2 regions of the Pseudoalteromonas sp. NZS11_1 genome follow, and region 1 is predicted to be linked to the other one. Evidence: riboswitches for the same ligand, from Rfam matches in the RefSeq annotation. Region 1 holds a riboswitch; the other holds the start of a gene.
What was found. Region 1 has a riboswitch for lysine ahead of lysC (lysine-sensitive aspartokinase 3). Riboswitches for the same ligand answer to the same signal wherever they lie in the genome.
Positions count from the first base shown of each region.

Region 1 (12,038 bases):
CACTTGTGCCATACATCTACAAATCTGTTATTATTTTGATTATTGTGAATTAAACCATATTTCATGCCAGCTGAGTAATAAAATTGTACCCAGCCTTTATTAGTGGCGTTAACCGCTCACAATATCAGCGACTTCTTTTGCTTTAGGGCTTTTATGACTGGACACTATTTTAAAAACGCCTTGAGTATTACTTCAACTCAATTGGCAAACTTGTCTTTAGCGAGTAACAGTATTTTATTATTTAATGCTAAAACACTTGAGCTTAGTGACTTTAATTTGCCCGATTGCTTAAGCCCATTTGAATTAACTATTATAAACCGCCGTAAAAGCCCGCCAGCTAAGCAAGAGTATTTAGCGACGCGGTTATTGTTAAAACACCTTATTAAAGTAGCGCAGCCGCAACATGCGCACGTGGCGCTTAATAAAATGAGTACCGAATTTGACGAGGCAAGCTCAAAGCTGCAAATACATGTAAGTGATGATGTTATTAATACCTGTATTTCGCACTCGCATGGTTTAGTTGGGGTAGCGCTAAATCTTGATAAAAGTGAGTTTGGTTTTGATATTGAAAAAGTAAGCCTAAAGCGCCCGTTTGAAAAGCTCGCTAAGCATTTTTACCATAATGATGAAATTACACTTATTACCGAGCCCACTAATACCCAAGCCCAAGCAGATACGTTTTTTAGAATTTGGACATTAAAAGAGTCACTTGCTAAAGCCACCAGCCGCCCTATTGCAAAATTACTTAGCCCTAATGTGTTTGACGAATTACATAGTGCAAAGCTGAGTGCTAGCAGTAATAACGTTACTGTAGTTGATAGTAGTAACAGCAATGTTTGTTTTGATGTGAGTGTGGTGCATAAAAAAAGCATCGACTGGCGATGCTTTTTATTAACCGACTTTGTTAAGTAATTTTGTTAAGTAACTTTACTAGGTGATTTTACTAGGTAACTTTACTAGGTGATTTTCCTGAATAACGATTACTTACGCAGCAAAATCATTTTCTAATAAACGGCTATGAATAGACTGTACTACGTTATCTGACTCAGTTTGCTCTACTAAAAAGCACAGGTTGTGCTTACTAGCACCGTGACAAATTAATCGAATGTTAAAGTCTTTTAGTACACTCATTAAGTTCATTTCGTGTTGGCGTAATTGAATCTCAGAGCCAATAAGTGCCACCAGTGTTAGGTTGTTTTCTACCGAAACATGGCAAAACTCTGCAAGCTTATCTAGGCATTCTTGATCGAGCTCTGGGCGCGATGCGTTCTGCGCGTTATCAAGGGTTATAGCTACGCTGATTTCTGATGTAGTTACCAAATCTACCGATATATTATATTCGCTTAATAGTGTAAATACGCGTGCTAAAAAGCCGCTTGCTAGGAGCATTTCTGGGCTTTTAAGCGTAAGCAATATTTGGTTTTTACGTTGCGTTACTGCGCGTATACCTGGTTGCTGCGATTTTTCGCGCTCAATCCATGTACCGCCACGCTCTGGCTCGCGGCTAGAGCCTACAAATACATTAATGTGGCTACGGCTCGCTGGTAAAATAGTTGCTGGGTGCAATACTTTTGCGCCAAAGGTCGCCATTTCAGCGGCTTCGTCAAAACTTAAACGAGCAATGGGTGTCGCTTTTGCGCATAAACGCGGGTCGGTGCTAAAAATACCCACTACGTCGGTCCAAATATGCACGCTTTTAGCGTTGATTGCTTCAGCTAATAATGCAGCGCTATAGTCAGAACCACCACGTCCAAGCGTTGTTGTTTGACCGTATTCGTCACTGCCAATAAAGCCCTGAGTCACAATTACTTGAGCGTCTAATAACGGGATTAAATGTTCTTTAGCGGCTTGCGCTGTGGCTGCAACATTTGGCGTTGCTTTACCAAATTGGCTGTCGGTTTTAAGCACCTTGCGCACATCAAAGCGATCGGCGTTTAAACCTTGTAAACGCAGCACTTGTGCAAACAAATACGACGACAAACGCTCACCAAAGCTAAGTAGCTCGTCGTGTTGCTGATCGGTTGTTAGTGACTCTTGAGCCAATGTTTGAAATGCTTTTAGGGTTTCGTTAAAGCCAACCGCTAAATCGGCATCTAGCGATAACTCATCTAAAATAGTTTGTTGAATAGCAAGCACACCGTTTATGTGTTCTTGGCGCTCACTTGAGGTAATACTTGGTTTGCACAGTGCAACTAAGTGGTTAGTTACGCCGGCACTAGCGCTCACGGCAACAATACGTACGCTTTTATCTGCAACAATAATTTCGCTACAGCGACTCATCGCTTCAAAGTTGGCAACACTGGTTCCGCCAAATTTGGCAACGATGTAATCTGATTTTGCGCTTAACTCTGTTTGAAGTACTGTTTGTGGCGCTGATTGGGTAGTCATTTAGTCTCCTTTCGCGGTATCCAAACCGCAATAAAACAAGAAGAACTTGGCAAAGGAATGCTTAAAGATAAGTCCACTGCCAGAAGCTCTCCACCTATATTGGTGACAGTTTTGAGGATTCAGCCCCATAAACCGAAAAACAATGACGACGTATCATTATTTTCCTCGGCGAGTACTTCCCTCCTTAATGATCATTGGCTTTCGTCGCCTAACATTAAGTACCTAAGTATCGCACCTCTTCTGAATGCTTTATTAACCAGTGGCTAATAAAACAAAACCCCACTAAGTAGCGGGGCTTTGAAAGTTATCGTTTAGACGTCTAGCTGTCAAGCATTTAATAATTTATGAGTTAAATAAAACTGCCCATGTAATAAGAGCCTGCATAACCTACGGTGTAGCAAATTAATAAATGCAGCGATAAACGCAAGTAGCTCATAAAGGTAAGCGCTTTAACTTTGCTCATGGCAATAATACCCGCAGCCGACCCAATGATAAGCATTGAACCGCCCACGCCCGTTGCATAAGTAAACGACAACCAGTGTTGTTGGCTCATTACTATATCGGCTTTTAATAAAGCAGCAGTAAGCGGTACGTTATCGACCCCTGCTGATAATATGCCCATTAAGTAGTTTGCGTACTCAGGTGCCATTACCGTGTATAGGTCGGTAAATTTACTTAGCATACCAATTTCTTTAAGTGCGCCTACAAGTAAAAGTACACCTACAAAAAACAATAATGTGTCGTATTCTATATCGCGAACAAAATCGATTATGTCTTTGTTTATGTCTTTTTTGCGCATTAAAAATTGCGCTACTAAAAACATCACTGATAAGCCAAACAAGAAGGTTAATAAAGGCGGTACGCTGTAAACTACACTCAGCATAAGTGTGCTCACTACGGTAGATAAAAATATAACAGCGATGGTAATGTCGGTTTTTTCAATGCGGGTTTTACCTGCACCAGCAAACTCAACACGCCCTTTCATACCGATAGATAGTAACGCGGCTAGCAGCATAACGCTTGCAAGTGCTGGCGCTATAAGTAGTAATAAATGAGCAATGGTTACTTTGCCATCTAAAAATATCATTAGTGTGGTTACGTCACCTGTTATTAGCGATACCCCACCTGAGTTAACCCCAAACACAATAAGCGTGGCGTATTTAATGAGCTTTTTAGGTTCAAGTTTTAACGACATAACAACCGCAAGCGATATAAGCGTAGCTGTTACGTTGTCTGAAATCGACGAAAACAAAAATGCAAAACCACCCACTAAAAACATGAGCTTTTTTTCGCTAATACTTTTTGGCATAACGCGGTGAACAATGTTTTCTATAAACCCCTTTGAATTTAAATACGCTACAAAGGTCATTGCAGCCATTAAAAATAACCATAACGAGGCAATTTCTAAAATATTTTCATTTAAAAGGTGTTGAATCGTATCGGGCCTTTGCCCGTGTAGAGGGTATATAAAAAGAAGAATCCAGCAAAGCGTACCAAAAAACAGCGTGGTTTTAGCTTTATTGACATGGATTATATCTTCTATAACGATCAGTAAAAATGCAATCGCTATCAGGGTTAGAATAATCGAGGAAACCATGGTAGTTAAACAACCTTTGATATAGTTTTAAAGAACACACAAATAACATTCCATTTCATGTGCCTATTTTCGGCGCGAATTTTAGCACTGCCTCTATGCAAAAACTATTATTAAATGGTCTTAAAAACGAATACTATATACAGACAAGGTTAATTAAAAATACGTAATAATGAGTCTTCTAAAAGAACTCAATAATAAAATACTAGGATGTTGTAACCTCTTATGATCCCAGCTAAAAAGCTGCTAAACACCATAACCGAACATTGGGGTGTATTAGAGCTATTATTTAAACGTTTTAAAATGGCTGACTTTAGCCTAAAAGACGTACAAAATGCGATTAAGCAAAAGCAGCCCACGTGGTCAAACGAACGCATTTATAAAGAAACAAATCGTTTGTTAAACCAAGATATTTTAATTCCACTGGCTAAATCCTCTCAGCTTGAAATAAATCGTGCCATTGCCGACTTTGCTACGTTTTTACTGCAAGAAGAGCATTTAGGTTTAGCGCAAGAAATTAGCGTATTAGTCGACGACCTTGCACGTTTAGGTAATCGCCTAGATAACGCTGGCGAAATAGAAGACTTTGACGATTTACGCCGCTACAGCCGCATTATGGATGATCGGGTGCGTAAAATAATGAAGCTATACGCACACAACGAAAACGCTATTTTAAATATTGTTGAACAAGCTAAATCTAATAATGCGGTGCAATCGCTGCAAAAGCGTTATAAAGCGGTAATAGAAGCGTTTGACGAATACATAGAGCCAATGCTTGAAATGGTTGATATTCGCGGTGAATTTCATGCATGTTTTACCCTCATTGAAGAGCAAATAAGTAAGCAAATACTGCACATTGAGCGCTCAGGTAAAGCGTACAACGACAAACGCATGCTTGAGCAATTACGTACCCGTATACTCGAAATGCATTTAGTGGGTCGAGAAAGCTTACGTAAAAGTGCCGACATGCTTATGCCGCTACGCGAAGAGTTACGCCGTAATAACTTAATTACTCGCCAAGCAGCCAAAGTACTTGGGCTTGTGCGCAAAAATGGCGTAGACAACATGCTAAGTGCTGTACAGCCACATTTTGTGAGCGACGCGCAGCGATATTCGCTTGGTCAGCAACGTCATATTGTGGCTTACATGGCAAGCTTGGTTGAATTTGAACACGAAGAATACCAATTGCCTGACCAGCAAGACGTGCCTGCATTTGTTACGCCTAATATTCCTGACTACAACGATGTTAAAACCAGCTTTGCTAAGCGCTTTAATAAAAAACGCAAAAAGCCGCAGCCCTTGCTGCAATTTTTAGACGAAAGCTACCCAAATCTCGATGCCGACGAAATGCTATTTTTGTATCAAAAATTAGTCAGCGACAGCGATATTAAAATAATTCAAAGCGATGAAAAAGCCCGCGTAAAAATTGCCGGTCAGCACTTTTCTTTATATCCATTTAATTCAGAGCCTCAGCCAGATTCAAAGGCAGGTAAATAAACCATGACACACATAAACTTAGACGAGCTAACCCACCTACAAGCCATTAATAAAAAATTAGTAGCGGGTTATCACATTTGCGAGCAAGACAACGTAATGTGGCAAGAGCTTGACCAACACATAGAAGACTACACCGCCCTATTTACCGCTTTAGGTAACGATTTAAAACGCGACAGCCGTGGCTTTTATTATTTTGGTAGCGACGAAAGCACACCCAATATGGGCAAAATATCTCGCGCTATCGCGCTCACTATTTACATTTTAATTGAGCACTACGCCAATACGGGTAAAGACCCAATGCGCGCATTGTTTGACGACGTAAACGATTTAGAGCTTATGCAAACGCTGGTGCAAATTAACAAACATTTGTTTGATCAGCTTGAGATATTTTCGGGATCTGATTTGCGCAAAGACGTTTACCTGCGCATGGTGCGCTTAGGTTTAGCCCGTGAAGTAGAAGGCGGCTTTATGCTACAAGCGCCAATTCACCGCTACATAGATGCACTCATGGAAGTAAACGAAGAAACCTACATTACAGAGGACGAGGAATGAAAAATCTATATGGACTAAGTAAACTCGCCCTACTTAACACTGCAGGCTATGCAAAATGTGTGATTCCGCTTGATAAAAGCAGCTCTATTTGCGCGCCCAATAACACAGGTAAAAGCTCAGTTATTAACGCCCTGCAGTTTCCGCTTATTAACGATTTGCGCTTAACAGAATGGGACGGACACGATTTAGATGAAACCCGTAAGTTTTATTTTTCATCCGATCAGTCGTACATTTTGCTCGAAGCTAACTTGCCTCATGGCTCGGTAGTAATAGGCGTTGCGGGACTTGGTAAAATTGCCGGTTACGCGCATCAGTACTTTTGTTATCAAGGAAAGCTTGATTTAGAGCAGTACACGCAAGGTAAAACTATTATTAAATTTACCAAGCTGTTCAACCATTTAAAATCGCTTAACTACAACCCTATTGAGCTTAAAGCACAAGAGCTAAACGCGCTACTGACTGGCGGTGCAACGCCTTTTGACGGCGACATTAACTTAAAAATGATCCCGCTTAACAATGTGCAAGACTCTTCTATTTATAAAGAAATATTTAGACGTATTCTTAACTTACACAAATTAGGCGCAAGCGACGTAAAACGCTTTATGCTACGCGTGTTTGAACGCCATATGTCAAACTCTAAGGTCGACTTTTATGAAGTATGGCGCCGCTCGTTTGATAAAGTAAATCGCTCAAAACGCGAATTAAAAGCCCTTGAGTCAATGCAAGAGCCAATAGCCGCGCTTGAATCAATGCTTGAAAACCAAACCGTGCTTAAAGGTAAATTAGCCGCATACGCACCTAAAATTGACCAAGCACTGATTGATTTTGATACCTATCAAGAATCGCAACTTAATGAGTTGGGCATTGCGCTTGAAGATATTGAGCACGAAAAACACGAGTTTGAGCAAAAGCAAAGCCTATACGTACAGCAATCGCGCGACATAGAGCGCAGACAAACACAAATTGAGCAGTGGTTTTTAGATTACGATGCGCTTAAAAGCGAATTTGAACTGGTAAATAAAGCCACTCTTAAAACCAGCCTGACTCAGTTAAAGCAAGATTACGAGTCGCTTTCGCACTCTATAACCAGCGCACAAGGGCAAAGCCTGCACACGCTTGACTACCGCATTAGCGAAACACAAAAACAAATTAAGAGCTTAAAGCTGCAACTTAAAAACCTTGAGTTTAATTTGTTTACCCGTATGCGCGAAGACCTCTCGTTAAAAGAAGTAGAAGAAATATCGCGCATTTTAAACCCAGATATTCTCTCGTTTGCGACCACCACTAATGGCGATATAACCATTGATGACGAAGACGCGTTTGGGGAGTTTTTATCGCTATTAAGTGAAAACGTTAAAGGCGGTGTATTAACGCTACCAGGTGCGAGCATTAATCTCAAAAAGCTCTCGCCTGTGCAAATGCAAAGCGGCGAAAACAAGGAGCAATTAACCGCTCAGCTAAATGCACTTGAGCATTCACTTAAAGAGTTTAAGCAACAACGCGATGTTGCAGCAAACGTTGCCGACAAGCAAAAAGAAAAAGACGCGCTATACGATGAGCTTATGAGCGCAGAGAGCGCCCTAAAACGCTTAGAGCAGTTTGATATAATGCAACAGTCGGTTGAAGCGCAAGCCATGCTAAAAGAGCAGTTATTAGCTGAGCGCGAACAAGTTGACGACTACCTGCAAGATATTCAAAAAAATAGTGGCTCAATTGCCGATCGTCGCTCGTTAATTAAATCAAAACAAGAGCAAATTAATCGCCAAACTGAGCGCTTACGCCAAGTTAAAAGCGAGCGAATTGACCACACGCTTGATTTGTACAGCGGCAAAGTGACCCCGTACATGATTGATATTGCGGTCGACTTTGATAACTTAAGCGATCTTGTTCATCACTTTAATAAAGACTGCCAAGAGCTGCGTAATTTTGACATAAACGTACGCAACACTTATTTGCATGTATATAACGCGGGTATTACTAAATTCGACAACGAAAATGACGAATACACTAAATACCAAAAGCTAATAAGCGCCTTTCATAATATTGATAACGAACGCGACGCTGTTGAACGCCAAGCACGCGTTGCGCTTACCGAAGTGGCCGCAACTATTAAAGGCTTGCGAGAAGACTTAGACCGCCTTCGCCGCGAAATGAATAGCTTTAATAAAGGCATAAGCCAGCACCGTATTTCAAACCTGCAAGCGTTTAAAATTAACGTCATACCGCGTAAAATGCTGGTTGATAGTATAGATACCATTATCAGCACGTCGCATCAGTTTGAGCAAGGTGACACACTTGATTTACTGAGCCAAGAACCGTACAGCGAAAGTGCGGTAAACGAAGCGAAAGATCACTTAATTAAACTCGCCTCAGATAAAGCGGGTTTAACGCTTACCGATTTATTTGATATTCGATTTGAAGTAGTTAACCGCGCAGGTGAAACAGAGCACTTTGAAAAAATAGATTCGGCGGGTTCAAACGGCACACGTATTACGATTAAGTTATTGTGTGGCATGTTGTTTATTCGTTACTTATTGAGTGACCAGGAACAAAACCTATACCGTATACCTATTTACATAGATGAAGCGGCCGACATTGACCCACAAAATCAAAAAGCAATTATAGAAACCGCACTAAGCTTTGGTTTTGTGCCTATATTTGCCTCAGTTAAACCACAAATAAGTTGTGACTACATTGTGCCTATTCGCTCGGTAAAAGACGGTGCACAAAACTGGGTAGATGAAAAAGATTGGATTGAAGTTGAACACAATTAATTGGCCGTTAAGGCAAACCAACTAAACTAAAATATAGGACGTTTAAATAATACACATTTAAACTATGTGTGTTATTTTAAATTAATGCATTTTATTGGAGCAAACGTAATGAAAAATATACTTATTGTTGCAGCGCTAGCACTTCTTACAGCCTGTACACAAACCCCAGATTGGGATTACGATAAATCAGCTAACTTTAGTAATTTTAAAACATTTGCTTGGGTAGAAAACGCCAGCCTAACTAAAGACACAAATAACTATCAAATTAATGGCCTAATGGAAAAGCGTGTTCGCACTGCCGTTAATGCAGAATTGAGCCAAACACTAGGTATGAGCTTAGTTGATGCAGCGCAAGCTGATGTACTTGTTAACTATCATGCATCGGTAGATAAAGAGCTTGAAGTAGATAACTTCAATATAAACTACCGCCCGCATTGGGGTTATTGGGGTACTGGTTTTCAACGCGATACAACTGCGCGTGAATACGAAGTGGGTACACTGATTATTGATATTGTAGACCGTGAATCTAACCAGCTAGTATGGCGCGGCGCAAAAGAAGGTCGATTAAAGAAAAATCAATCGCCAGAACAACGTGAAACATCAATTAATAAAACAGTGAGCGAAATTTTAAGTAACTTCCCGCCGCAAAAGCAGCAGTAAGTTAAAATTAGCTATAAGTAAGTTTTAAAAGAGCTCACAGTACGTGAGCTTTTTTGTGGGTGTGTATTTTTGGAACTTTTAAAATAAAGTTATTACGAGCTGCGCTCGTCACGTCAGCAAGCTGCACGTCTACAAAAAACACCGCGTCAAACTTTACCTGTAGGCGCTAAGCTTGCTTGCGCGAGAAGCGATAGCTTCTAATTACTTACTTTTATAGGGCTATATTCAACCTTAAATTACGAGCTACGCTCGTCACGTCAGCAAGCTGCACGTCTACAAAAAACACCGGATTAAACTTTACCTGTAGGCGCTAAGCTTGCTTGCGCGAGAAGCGATAGCTTCTAATTACTTTATAGCGCTATATTCCATCTTAAATTACGAGCTGCGCTCGTCACGTCAGCAAGCTGCACGTCTACAAAAACACCGCGTTAAAGTTACGATTTATACTTATGCAGTAACTCAAGCGGTATATGACAGTAATCATCAGGGTGATTAGTTAAGCGGTCTTGATGCTCAGGATCGCTTGGCACGTAGTTAGTTAGCAGCTCGACCCCTACCACAATTTTATCAGCATCACTTCGCTGGCTTATATAATTGCTAGCGACCTTTAAATGATCTTGGCTTTTGCTATAAATGGCAGTGCGATATTTAGGGCCTACGTCATCCCCTTGTTTGTTAACGCTATACGGATCAATAATCTCAAAAAAGAAGCCAAACAGCTCGTTTAAGCTAACCTCTTTTGTACTAAATATTACTTTTACACACTCAGCATAACCGTCGTATTCGCCTTGTGTATTATCATTTTTTCCATTAGCCCGCCCTGCTTCAGTACTTATTACACCAGGTAAGTGCTTTAAAAACTCTTGCACGCCCCACAGGCAGCCACCTGCAAAGTAAATAGTATCTTGCTGTTTTATATTCATAATAAATGTGACCAAATTTGTTAAATGCATTAACTTTGCAAATGATTATCAAATGCAGTTTTTAATGAATTAATGTACAATCGCGCCAAAATCGCAGTTGTTTAATTGAATTATTTTATCACGCCTTAAAAGTGTGTTCTGAATTTAATTGTTACCGTAATTGCATATAAAAAATGAGACACACAACATGAAATGGTCACCGCACTTTATACTCCCTGCACTGCTATGCAGCGCGAGCAGTTTTGCCTACGGCGAAGCTGTAACTGATAAAACTGAAGCATCACCGGCAATCGAAAAAATAACGGTTGAGGCATCGCCCACTGCAAACACATTACCTGTAGGTACATTTGACTCTCCAGTATCTAATTTAGAGTATGACCCACGTGTTGATTTGCAATCACGTAATATTGCTGAAGCGCAAGCCGATGTAACTATACGTGGCGGTATTTTTGAAAATACCGGCTTTAGAGTTGGTAGTGCTACTTTACTTGACCCACAGTCTGGCCATTATTTTGCTGAAATTCCTATTGCACCGCAAATGCTAACCGGCCCTTATATTTTAACAGGCGCAGACAACGCGCTTAATGGTGCTAATAGCTCTGTAGGCACTGTATCGTTTGGCTGGAAACCAATTAGCACGGGCGGCAGTGTATCGGTAGGTACTGGCAAAAATGATTTTAACTTACAAAGCTTACATGCGGGTGTAAGTATGCCCCTAGAAGGTGCAAAGGATTGGAAGCTTGGCTTTGAAGGTGAGATTTCTCACTCACAAAGCGATGGCACTATTGATAACGGCGATCACGACTTTACGCGTGCATCGGGTCGCGTTCAATTAGCTGGCGCTGATTCTCAAACCGATTTGTTTTTTGGCTCACAAGATAAGTTTTTTGGCTGGCCAAATTTGTACACTCCATTTGGCGTTAACGAAACTGAAGAGTTAGAAACGCGCTTATTAATGCTAAACCATAAGCAAAATTATGCGCAGGGTAGTAACTTTGAAGTGTCGGCTTATTACCGCACACACGACGATCATTACATTTATTCTCGCGAAAATCCAAGCTCTTTTGAAGCGTTTCACAAAAGTGAAGTGAAGTCGTTAGCGCTATCGGGGCATCATGCTCAAAGCGATGTATTTGCTGTAAATTATTCAGCACAGTTTATTGACGACTCAATTGAATCTACCACGCTTGAAAACAACTTTACCTCTCGTAAGTATTATAAATTAAGCGTATTGCCTGAATACAAAATGGCGCTTGAGGATAATAAACAACTTACATTTCGTTTAGGCGCTGCGTTTGACGATACAAATAGAGACGACTCTGAACTGTCACTTATTGGTGATATAACGCTTAATACACAAAACAGCAAAGGTTTTGAGCGCACGTTTTATTTATCGTACGCAGAGGCAAGCCAAGTAGCAGGCTATACCGCCATTGGCGGAAGTGATTCAGGCGGGTTATTTAGAAGTAATTACAATCTTGAGCGCGAAACGACTAAAAGCCTAGAGCTAGGTTTATTAGTTGATGAGCAAACTTGGCAACTTAATTCGGCTATTTTTTATCGCAAAGATGACAACTTAACCGATTGGACGTTTAATTTTGATTCAAGCTCTGCGCGCTTTGCAAACCCTGTAGATATAAATACGACGGG
Region 1 is NZ_JADYXK010000016.1:34,284-46,321, reverse strand. It holds gene I6F44_RS12390 (sodium-dependent transporter) at 1-12, opposite strand, end outside; gene I6F44_RS12385 (4'-phosphopantetheinyl transferase family protein) at 154-912, shown strand; gene lysC (lysine-sensitive aspartokinase 3) at 985-2,388, opposite strand; lysine riboswitch at 2,464-2,636, opposite strand; gene nhaD (sodium:proton antiporter NhaD) at 2,738-3,985, opposite strand; gene I6F44_RS12370 (hypothetical protein) at 4,208-5,479, shown strand; gene I6F44_RS12365 (condensin complex protein MksE) at 5,483-6,031, shown strand; gene I6F44_RS12360 (ATPase) at 6,028-8,805, shown strand; gene I6F44_RS12355 (DUF4136 domain-containing protein) at 8,914-9,465, shown strand; gene I6F44_RS12350 (peptide-methionine (S)-S-oxide reductase) at 9,900-10,388, opposite strand; gene I6F44_RS12345 (TonB-dependent receptor plug domain-containing protein) at 10,576-12,038, shown strand, end outside.

Region 2 (12,038 bases), on a different contig from region 1:
GAATATAAACACTAGGTCCTGTGCCATCGCCTTTTAAGCGATAAACAGGAATTGTAAGTGGTAAGCCGTTTGCAACTTCCCCTACTACAATGTTCTCTTGGCTGATGTGGGTTGTATTACTCATAGTTATTACCTTAAATAATGACTGGCATTTTCAGCTTGGCGAACACAGGTAAGCTCACCGTTTTGCAGGGTATACTCGGCAGCTAGCTCGTGGCATAAAAAATACGGCATACTTTCGGTAAAGCCGTAAGCACCGCATTGGCTAAACACTAGCCAGTCGTGCTCATTTAAATCGCTTGGTAGGTTATGCTCACCCAAGCAATCAAGCGCGGTACAAAGCGGCCCGTATAAAGTGACCGCTTGAGTTTTTGCATTGGACTCGCGCAGTAACGCAGCAGGGAAATCTTGACTGGTAACAGCGGGGCGCAATAGGTGATTTATACCGCCGGTTAAAATGACTTGTTCTTGATTGTAGTTTTGTTTGCGTTCGACTACTGGGTTGGCGTAATGACCGCATTCGCCAACGGCATAGCGACCAAGCTCCATCCACAACTCTTCTACACCCGCATCACTTTTAATTTTAGCGAGCGCAGCTATTAAATCATCCCAATCAAGCGTTGCTTCATTTTGTGTATAAGGAATACCTAAACCGCCACCTAAATCTAAAACTTTAAGATTGATGTTTAAATCGCTGGCAAGTTGGCTAAGTGGTGCAATCATTTGTGACCACAATTCGCTTAGCTTTTGCGTGCTAAGCATGTTGCCCCACTGAAAAATATGTAAGCCGTCAAACTTAAGTGTAGGGTAGTCGGTTACATTGAGTGCTTGCCACTCATCACAACCCAAACCAAACGGCGTAAGGCTGTCGCCGCCCAGTGGGTTTTTTTCATCTTCAGGCCAGCGTAATTGCACTCGCAGTAATACTTGTAACTGCGTATTTTGTAGTTGCGCTTGTTGGTTTAACCAACGTACTTGATTGAGGCTTTCGGCTACGAATATACGTACTCCGCGCTCAATAAAGTGTTTAATTTGTTTAGGGCTTTTTGCAGGCCCTGTGTTGAGCACGCGCTGTGAGCTAATACCTTGTGCTAGCACTTGCTCAAGCTCACCTTTACTTGCTACGTCAAAATTAAAGCCAGCGCTGTCTAAGCTTTGAATAATTTTAGACAGTGGATTTGCTTTTACCGCGTACCACAGTTTTACATCGGTTTGCGCAACTAAACGTGCAAGATGCGCGTTTAGTTGATCTAGGTCGTAAACAAAAAAAGGTGTATCAAGTTGTTGTGTAATTGTATTTACAGCGGTTTTGATAGGCGTGCTCAAAAAGCTCATTATCGTAAAACCTCTTCAAGCAATAATGATGCATCGCTTTTTTCGTCGCGGTATTTAACTATTAACGCACACGACATGCTTAGGCCTTGCTCGCGCGCCCACTCGTTTGAAGCAGGGCGAGAGCCCGGTATTACAATGGCATATTCTGGGATTGGCTCGCCTTTATCAAGTTGGCGCTCGTTTACGCAGTCGTATACCGGAATAGTTGCTGATAAACGCACGCCTGGGGCAAGTACTGCGCCTTTTTTAATAACTACACCTTCAACAATAATACAGCCAGCGCCAATAAAGGCGTCGTCTTCTACAACTACTGGGCTTGCACCAATTGGCTCAAGTACACCACCAAGCTGCACTGCAGCACTTAAATGTACGTTTTTACCTACTTGTGCACACGAGCCAACTAATGCGTGGCTATCTACCATTGTGCCTTCGTCGATATATGCACCAATGTTTACATACGCTGGTGGCATAATAATCGTGCCTTTAGCAACATAAGCACCACGGCGAACACTAGAGCCACCCGGCACCATACGTACGCCATCGTCAGTACTAAATTCTTGCGGAGCTAAGTTATGCTTATCAACAAAACCACCGGCAAACTCAGTATTAGTGCCATTTTTAAAGGCATCCAAAATGCCTTGTTTTACTTCTACGTTAGCTTGCCATTGGCCGCTTTCGTTTTGTGATGCTGCGCGTACTGCGCCCGATTCTAAATTATTTAATAGTTCTAACCAGCTCATTATAAAAACCTGTATTTAATGCCAAGATAAAATGGTGTTGTTTGCAGTTGTGATGCAATCGGTTTGAGTTAACTCAAGGTGTGTTAAAGGTGGACGAAGTTGCGGGCTGCTTAAGCGACCTTGCAAATGCATCAATACCTTTACGGGAATAGGGTTTGCAACAGCAAATAGGCTATTAATAGCGCTTGACCACTGGGCAAATAAATTAGGGTGTTGACCACTTAAGCTGCGTTTAACAAACTCGTGAGTTTGTGCGGGCCATGCATTTGCAGCTACCGACACTAACCCTTTTGCGCCAGCTTGAGCAAAATAAGGCATTAGCGCATCGTCGCCACTAAAAATAGCTAAATTAGGTGCAGCTTGGCGATAAGCTTCAAACTGAGCAATGCTGCCGCTCGCTTCTTTTAACGCCCATAAATTTTTATTATTTTGTAAGTTTTGAATTGTTGCCGTTGGAATGCTAACAGCACTTCGACCCGGTACGTTATAAAGCATACACGGGTGAACACTTGCATTAAGTAGGCTTTCAAACCAATGAGTTTGACCTATAGCGCCAGGCTTTGCATAAAGCGGTGAGCCAAGTAAAAAGCTATGAATTGGGAGTGTATTACAGTAGTTAACCCACTCAATTTGTTGCTTTAAGTTACTACCGCCCACAGCAACCATGAGTGGTACTGCTGGTTTTAGCTGGCATACGTGTTCAACAATGGCTTGTTGCTCTTTTAGCGTTAGTGCTAAACCTTCGCCCGTGCTGCCAAGTAGTAAAATACCGTTATGCGCTGCTTCTTGATTGCTAACCAGTTTAGTTAACGTGTTGTAGTCAACATCGCCGTGTTGATCAAATGGCGTTACGAGCGCGGTCCACAATGAGTAGTCGTTTAAATTGAAGTTGTTGATCATCTCTCACGAACTTATAATTTGTACCAACTTTATTAAAAGCGTGATCATTTTAGCGATAACTAATTTAATGCAATTGGTATTATTCGAAGAGTTAAAAAGCTTTATGGAAGGAGCCGCATTAACGTCGTTCGAACTAATAATTCGAAGAGCGAATGGGCTTAAAATAATAGGGCGCACGGCCTTAATATTTAAGACCAGAAGCTCTCCACCAAACTAATAAGCTGCTTTTATAAGCAGCTATTGGTGACAGTCGCTAGGGTTCAACCTAGTCGCCCGAAATAAACACCTCGCAAAAGTGGTTACTTCTCGGCGTTAATTCCCCTCACGTATGCTCACTGGAGTTTGCGCTCCTAACATACGCTACCTGAATAACGCACCTCTTCTAGCCCTTTACACCTGTTTGTAGAGTAAAAACTTACAAACCTGTGCAATTTAAATAGGGTAATTACGGCGATTAAAGCATTTTAGCCGTCTAGGTGTCAAGCGACTAAATGCATATTCATTCATCCATAATGGGAGTGGTTACGTATTGGGTGCTTTTCTCGTACACTAGCAATATAAGTAGTGAGGTATTTAATTAGTATGGAAAAATTTAGCGATATTTATAAGCGAGCGGTAGAGCGAAAAGGCTCCGAAAAAATGCTTAAGTTATTACTTGCAAAACCGCTATCTAAAAAACAACTAAGCACGTTAAGTGACGACGATTGGCTTGAGGAATTTACTCGAAAAGTATTTCAAAGCGGCTTTTATTGGTCAGTCATTAATAATAAGTGGCCAGGCTTTAGAGAGGTTTTTTGGGATTTTAGCGTTGATAAGTTATTAATGATGCCACCTGATATGCTGGAACAAAAAGCAACGGATGAGCGAATCGTTCGTAACTATAAAAAAGTAAAAACAATTACCGAAAATGCTTACATGATCCACGAAATAGCAGGGGAACATGGCAGTTTTAGCCAGTTTGTCGCTAATTGGCCAGCAGACGATATTATTGGTTTATGGGCGTATTTAAAAAAACATGGTTCGCGTTTAGGCGGAAATACAGGACCTTATGCGCTACGAGCACTTGGTAAAGATACTTTTTTACTATCACGCGATGTAGAGAATTACTTACGTGCTCATAAAATTATAGACGGCGGCTTACAAACTAAAAAATCACTGAGTGCTGCCCAAGCTTTTTTTAATGAAATGCAAAAGCAAAGCGGCTTAAGTATGCAAGAGTTAAGTTTAATTGTTGCTTATGGCGTTGGTGACAACCGTGTTGGTATAAGTCAGCAATAATAGGAATTACCATGAAATTAGTGCCAAGATACACAGACATTACGGAAAACTTTGCGATAGAAGATTTCCCTGCAAGTGTTGCCTTTCCTCAGTTATTACTGTGGAACGAGAGCTTAGCAAAAGAGTTTAATATTAACGTTGCAGCTGATTTGCGTGCTAGCACTTTTAGCGGTAACGAAAAACAGGCGATTCCTGCAGTAGCACTTGGTTACTCTGGGCACCAATTTGGACATTTTTCACCACGTTTAGGCGATGGGCGAGCGCATTTACTGGGCGCTATTAATGATGATAAAAACCAGTTGTGGGATATTCAATTAAAAGGCTCTGGTGCTACTCCTTACTCAAGAGGGGGAGATGGGCGTTGTGCACTTGGTCCTGCTATTCGTGAATACGTAATGAGCGAGGCAATGCATGCACTAGGCATTAAAACCACACGCTGCTTAGCGGTTGTTGGTAGTGGTGAAACGGTTTATCGTAATCCGCCACAAGCGGGCGCCATAGTGACTCGTTTAGCAACGAGCCATATTCGTGTTGGCTCGTTTCAATATTTAGCGACGCAAGGCGATGTTGAAGGACTTAAAAATTTAGCCGATTTAGCTATAGAGCGACACTACCCAGAAATAACAGATACAGGATCGCAGCGCTATTTAGCATTTTTAGGCGCTGTGATTAAAAACCAAGTTAAGCTAGTTGTGAGCTGGATGCGTGTTGGCTTTATTCACGGAGTAATGAATACCGATAATACGCTAGTAAGCGGAGAAACCATTGATTACGGCCCGTGTGCCATGATGAATAGCTTTGACTTTGATACTGTATTTAGCTCTATCGACAAACAAGGTCGGTATGCATTTGGTAATCAACCTAATATAGCTAACTGGAACTGTGCTCGTTTAGCTGAGAGTTTAATACCGCTTATCAGCGATGATGACGAACAAGCTGTTTCGTTAATGACGCCATACATTAATAGCTTTGCTGAGCAATTTAATACTGAGTTTACGGCTATGTGGGCACAAAAACTGGGTTTAAATGAATCTTGCAATAGTAGTGGCGAGTTAATCGCAGAGTTGTTAACACTATTAAAAGATAACCAGCTCGATTACACCAATACTTTTGATGCGCTTACTGAATCCTTAAAAGAAGAAGTAGTAATAATACCAGAGTCGCTAATTGAATGGAGAGCTAAGTGGGTAAGCTTAACCGACGATAATAGTTATGAAGTAATGAGAACTGCAAATCCTCGTGTAATACCGCGTAATCATGTGATCGAAGAAATAATTGCACAATATAACGCTACTGGGTCTAGTGAGTTGCTACAGCGCTTTATAAAAATAGCCAGTAACCCGTATTCTGACAGTGAAAAATTATCAGAATTTCAAGCTACGCCGATAAATGAGAATGATTACCAGACTTTTTGTGGTACTTAACTCTTAACTTTAAATATAACCACATGATTAAAAAGAGTCATTTTTTAATCAAACATGCGCATATATCTAGGGGAATGTTAATTCTGGTGGTATTATGCGCCGAATTAAAGCCAAGCAATGTTTCTTTGCATTTACATTTATAAGTGCATTTAATTTAATTGCTCTTACATTCCTTGCTAAGTACTAATTTACAAAAAACTACTATATTTATTTTTCAATAAAGTTTTAATTTCGCCTATAGTAAGTGGATGTGTGTTGTGACTGGGCATAGAAAAAAGTTATAAACTTTATTTTTCGTTAAGTATTGATTAACAAAGGCTCAGTTAGTCTATATAAAACTGATTGAGCTAGTATCGATTAGCTACAATTTAAAATTGTTCAAATGGGAAGAAAACAATGAAATTAAAATCACTTACAATTGCAATCGCGTTGGCTGCAACTAGCGCATCTACATTCGCTGCTGATAAAGAAGAAGGTTTCTACATTGGCGCATTTGGCGACTACTATGACGCATCTTGGAAAAACATGCGTGCTCAAGCTGGTCTTGACGTAAATGAATCAACTGGCTGGGGTGTTGAAGCCGGTTACCGTTTCAGTGATTACTGGAGCGCACGTCTTGAATATGCAGATATGGATTTTAATGCTTTTGATAAAGTTGCTGGCAACCGCAACAGTATTGATGGCGAGCGTTACGGTATTGATGCTCTTTACCATTTAAATGGTGGTCCTTTCTACGGTCTTTTCGGTATTAAAGAAATGGACGTAGTAGATGACAACACATTCTTAAATGCAGGTGTTGGTTACCAACATTTCATTACAGATGGCTTATTTGTAAATGCTGAAACAGCTGTATACCAAGGTCTTGACCGTGGCTACACAGATGTAGGCGCTAAAATTGGTATTAACTACTTATTCGGCCAAAATTCAGCTCCTGTAGAGCCAGTTAAACCAGCTCCAGAAATTGTTGAAGTAGCTGTAGCTCCTACAGATAGCGACAACGACAACATTGCTGATGCAGATGATAAGTGTGCTAACACACCTATGACTGATGCAGTTGATGGCACTGGTTGTACTTTATATGAAGATAAAGAAGTAACTGTAAGCTTATTAGTGACTTTCCCTAACAATGCTTCAGCAGTATCTACTCAGTACTTAAACGATATTGAAAAAGTATCTGCATTCTTAAAAGAGTACCCAGATACAACAGTACTTTTAGAAGGTCACACTTCTTCTGTAGGTAAAGCAACTTACAACAAATGGTTATCTAAAAAACGTGCTGATGCAGTAGCTAAGCAATTAGTTTCTGATGGCATTGCTAAAGACCGTATTACTACAGTTGGTTTAGGTGAAGAGCGTCTTAAAAATGATGCAAACACTAAAGCTGCAAACGCAGAAAACCGCCGTGTAGAAGCGCATATCAAAACTATCAAAAACGTTAAAGTTTTACGTTAATTAAATAGTTTGTAATAAAAACCCAGCCAAGTGCTGGGTTTTTTTATGCCTGTAATAAATTAATATTGGTTAATGGTAATGATTCTTACTTAACAAGTATTCATGAAAATAGTTTTTACTACAACCACTATTCATAGTATTTATAATCGGTATAATCAGTTGCGTAACTGGATGGATTTTCATCTATCCATAAAAGCTTTATAATTACGCGTTAGAATACTATAAGTATTGGGTAACTTATTTGCGCTTGAAGCGCTACCGGATACTTTCACGTCACCAAGAGGGCAATATTGTGCTACAAGAATATCGTAAACACGTAGAAGAACGTGCCGCGTTAGGTATCGTACCAGCGCCATTAGATGCTCAGCAAACTGCTGATCTTATTGAATTAATCAAAACTCCACCTGCAGGTGAAGAAGAATTCATTTTAGATTTGTTCATTCAGCGTATACCAGCAGGTGTTGATGATGCTGCTTATATTAAAGCGGGCTTCTTAGCAGCTGTAGCTAAAGGTGAAACTAATTCTCCACTTGTTTCTAAAGAAAAAGCGGCAGAATTATTAGGTACAATGTTGGGCGGTTACAATATCGCACCAATGATTGACCTACTTGATGACGAAACACTTGCACCAATCGTAGTTAAAGGCCTTTCAAATACATTACTTATGTTTGATGCGTTTTACGATGTAGAAGAAAAAGCAAAAGCAGGTAATACATTCGCTAAGCAAATTATTGAGTCTTGGGCAAATGCAGAATGGTTTACTAATAAACCAGCTGTTGCTGAAAAGATTTCAGTTACTGTATTTAAAGTAACTGGCGAAACAAATACTGATGACTTGTCTCCTGCACCAGATGCATGGTCTCGTCCAGATATCCCACTTCATGCTTTAGCAATGCTAAAAATTGAACGCGATGGTATTACACCTGATAAAGCGGGCGAAGTTGGTCCAATTACTCAGATTGAAGAATTAAAAACTAAAGGTTTACCACTTGCTTACGTAGGTGATGTTGTTGGTACGGGTTCTTCTCGTAAGTCTGCAACTAACTCTGTACTTTGGTTTATGGGCGATGATATCCCGTTTGTACCAAACAAGCGTGTTGGCGGTGTATGTCTAGGTAATAAAATTGCTCCAATCTTCTTCAACACAATGGAAGATTCAGGCGCATTACCAATCGAATTAAATGTTGATGAACTCAACATGGGCGAGCAAATCGATATTTATCCGTACGAAGGTGTTGTTAAGCAACATGGTACTGATAAAGTGATTTCTACTTTTGAGCTTAAATCTGATGTGATTTTAGATGAAGTTCGTGCTGGTGGTCGTATTCCACTAATCATCGGTCGTGGTTTAACTGATAAAGCGCGTACATCTCTTGGCTTAGGCGCAACTGATACATTTAAAGTACCAACAGCAACAGAAGTTTCTGATAAAGGCTTCACACTAGCGCAAAAAATGGTTGGTAAAGCATGTAACGTTGCAGGTATTCGCCCAGGTCAGTACTGTGAGCCTAAAATGACAACTGTTGGTTCGCAAGATACAACAGGTCCTATGACACGTGATGAACTTAAAGATCTAGCATGTTTAGGTTTCTCTGCAGATTTAACAATGCAGTCTTTCTGTCATACATCAGCTTATCCTAAGCCTATCGATGTAAGCACTCACCATACGCTTCCTGATTTCATCATGAACCGTGGCGGTGTTTCACTTCGTCCAGGTGATGGTATTATTCACTCGTGGTTAAACCGTATGTTATTACCAGATACCGTAGGTACTGGTGGTGATTCACATACACGTTTCCCATTAGGTATTTCATTCCCAGCAGGTTCGGGTGCAGTAGCATTCGCAGCAGCAACCGGTGTTATGCCACTTGATATGCCTGAATCTATTTTGGTTCGTTTTAAAGGCGAAATGCAACCAGGTATCACTTTACGTGACCTTGTTCATGCAATCCCTTACTACGGTATCAAACAAGGTTTATTAACAGTTGAGAAAAAAGGTAAAATTAACGAATTCTCTGGTCGCGTACTAGAAATTGAAGGCGTTGAGCACCTAACTGTTGAGCAAGCGTTTGAATTATCAGATGCATCTGCAGAGCGTTCGGCAGCAGGTTGTACTGTTAAGTTATCTAAAGAGTCTATCTCTGAATACCTTGAATCAAACATTGTTATGCTTAAGTGGATGATTTCTGAAGGTTACGGCGATGTACGTACGATTGAACGTCGTATTACTGCAATGCAAGATTGGTTAGCTAACCCAGAACTAATGGAAGCTGACGCTGATGCAGAGTACAAGCATATCGTTGAAATTGATTTAGCTGAGATTAAAGAACCTGTTCTTTGTGCTCCAAATGACCCAGATGATGCGCGTCTTCTTTCTGATGTTGCTGGCGAGAAAATTGATGAAGTATTCATCGGTTCTTGTATGACTAACATTGGTCACTTCCGTGCTGCTGGTAAGTTGCTTGATGGCTTTAAAGGTCAACTTCCGACTCAGCTTTGGGTTGCTCCACCTACTAAGATGGACAAAGACCAACTTACAGAAGAAGGTTACTACGGTATTTTTGGTCGTGTTGGCGCACGTATCGAAACTCCAGGTTGTTCACTATGTATGGGTAACCAAGCACGTGTTGCAGATAAAGCAACGGTTGTGTCTACCTCTACACGTAACTTCCCTAACCGTTTAGGTAATGGCGCAAACGTATTCTTAGCATCATCTGAGCTTGCTGCAATTGCTGCAATCATTGGTAAATTACCAACAGTTGCTGAGTACCAAGAATATGCTGCGAAGATCAATGCAACGGCGTCAGATACATACCGTTACTTGAACTTCCACCGTATGCCTGCTTACACTAAAAAAGCAGACAACGTGATTATTCAACAAGCTGTATAATTTTTAGAGTTTGTTTAAAAACCCGCTTAGGCGGGTTTTTTATTGGCTAAAATAAATATTAGATAGTTCATGCTTCTTTTTTTATATTATTGTATTAAATCTAGTCTTAAGTTACTTTTAAAGTAATTAATCGCGCAAAAATTCCTATCAAAATGCATTAAAATCCTCATCAATATTCTCATTATTTTAGGCGAGATTTTATGACAGCATTAAACAACCAGAATTTACTTCAACTACGTTTTGTTAACCAAGCAAATATTGATTTGGTTAAGCCTTCTTTTGATAACCTGCCTGCAAATCCATATGCAGATGGTGCCTTTCGTAAACGTCGTTACTCAGTAGTTAAAATGCAAAATGGTGAAATAAAGTTACAACAAACCAAAGCATTTGTTCAAGACGATTCAATTAATACTTTTCAAGGTAATGTAGAGCGTACTTACGAAAACCTAGAGCAAAGTTTACTTGAGTCAGAAGGCATGAAAAGCATTGTAAATGAGTTTCGCCAACTTACCGGTATTGATGAACAGCGTGATATTGAAATTCATCAGTTCCGTATGCTTGCAATTAACAGTGATACACCTGCAGCGCCAGAAGGCGTGCATCAAGATGGTTTTGACCATGTATGTATATGCGGCGTTTCTCATGAAAACTTAGAAGGCGGCGAGCTACTTGTATACGAAAACAAGCAAGCTGAGCCTTGTTTTAAAATGGAAATAAAAGACGGCATGTTTGCATTAATAAACGACCGTCAAGTGTGGCATAACGCAACACCTATGAACAAAATTGATGCTAGCAAACCAGGTTACCTGGATTGTTTTGTATTAACGTCTTAAGGAATAAGCATGAACATAACGCAATTACGTGAGCAGTTTCCTGCATTAATGCAAAACGTTGATGGTAAATCGCCAATATTTTTAGACGGACCAGGTGGCTCGCAGGTACCAACATCGGTGCTTAATGCGATGACAGCTTATTTAGGTCATTATAATTCAAACTTAGGTGGCGCGTTTTTTTCAAGTGATAAAACGGTTGAGTTGATGGCGAATGCGCGTCAAGCCGCCGCTGATTTACTTAATGCACCTAGCTCACAACAAATTGTGTTTGGTCCAAACATGACCAGCCTAACATTTAGCTTTAGCCGTGCAATTTCACGTGGCTGGCAGGCTGGTGATGAAATAATTGTAACCAATGCTGATCACTTCTCAAATGTATCGTCGTGGCAACAAGCTGCAGAAGATAAAGGCGTAAAGGTAAATACAGCGCTTATTAACGAAGCAGATTGCAGCTTAGATATGGCGCAGTTTGAAAGCTTATTAAACAGCAACACTAAGCTTGTAGCGGTAACGTATGCTTCAAATACCACAGGTTCAATTAATAATATTAAACGTATTGTAGAGCTTGCTCACGCTGTAGGCGCACTTGTTTATGTTGATGCCGTACATTACGCACCGCATGAACTTGTTGACGTGCAAGCGCTTGATTGCGACTTTTTAGCCTGCTCTGCATATAAGTTTTTTGGCCCGCATTTAGGCATGGTTTACGGTAAAAAAGAACATTTAGATGGGTTTACGCCTTATAAAGTAGAACCCGCTAAAGACGTAGCACCAGGTCGTTGGGAAACCGGCACACAAAGCTTTGAAGCTATGGCGGGCTTTATTGCTGCTGTTGATTACATTGCAGCAATTAGCGAACTTGACGATAGCCATTCACGCCGCGAAAAGTTAAGCATAGCTTTTGCTAAAACTAAACAACACGAAATGGCGCTTAGTGAGCACTTTTTAACGCGCTTGGTAAACTACCCACGCATTAAGTTGTTTGGTATTGATGACTTTGATCGCTTAAATGAGCGTACACCTACTTTTGCTTTAATTTTTGAAGGGCTTGAGCCACGCGCCGTTTCAGAATTTTTAGGTAAGCAGCATATTTGTGTGTGGGATGGTAATTTTTACGCGCAAGGTTTGTGCAAGCAATTAGATGTGCTTGATAAAGGCGGTGTAGTGCGCATTGGTTGTATGCACT
Region 2 is NZ_JADYXK010000012.1:88,000-100,037, reverse strand. It holds gene I6F44_RS10640 (succinylglutamate desuccinylase/aspartoacylase family protein) at 1-124, opposite strand, end outside; gene I6F44_RS10635 (PLP-dependent decarboxylase) at 130-1,335, opposite strand; gene I6F44_RS10630 (2,3,4,5-tetrahydropyridine-2,6-dicarboxylate N-succinyltransferase) at 1,335-2,075, opposite strand; gene dapA (4-hydroxy-tetrahydrodipicolinate synthase) at 2,091-2,975, opposite strand; lysine riboswitch at 3,166-3,365, opposite strand; gene I6F44_RS10620 (DNA-3-methyladenine glycosylase I) at 3,558-4,253, shown strand; gene I6F44_RS10615 (protein adenylyltransferase SelO) at 4,265-5,677, shown strand; gene I6F44_RS10610 (OmpA family protein) at 6,074-7,129, shown strand; gene acnB (bifunctional aconitate hydratase 2/2-methylisocitrate dehydratase) at 7,422-10,019, shown strand; gene I6F44_RS10600 (2OG-Fe dioxygenase family protein) at 10,220-10,852, shown strand; gene I6F44_RS10595 (cysteine desulfurase-like protein) at 10,862-12,038, shown strand, end outside.
Region 2: another riboswitch for lysine. It lies ahead of dapA (4-hydroxy-tetrahydrodipicolinate synthase); the one in region 1 lies ahead of lysC (lysine-sensitive aspartokinase 3).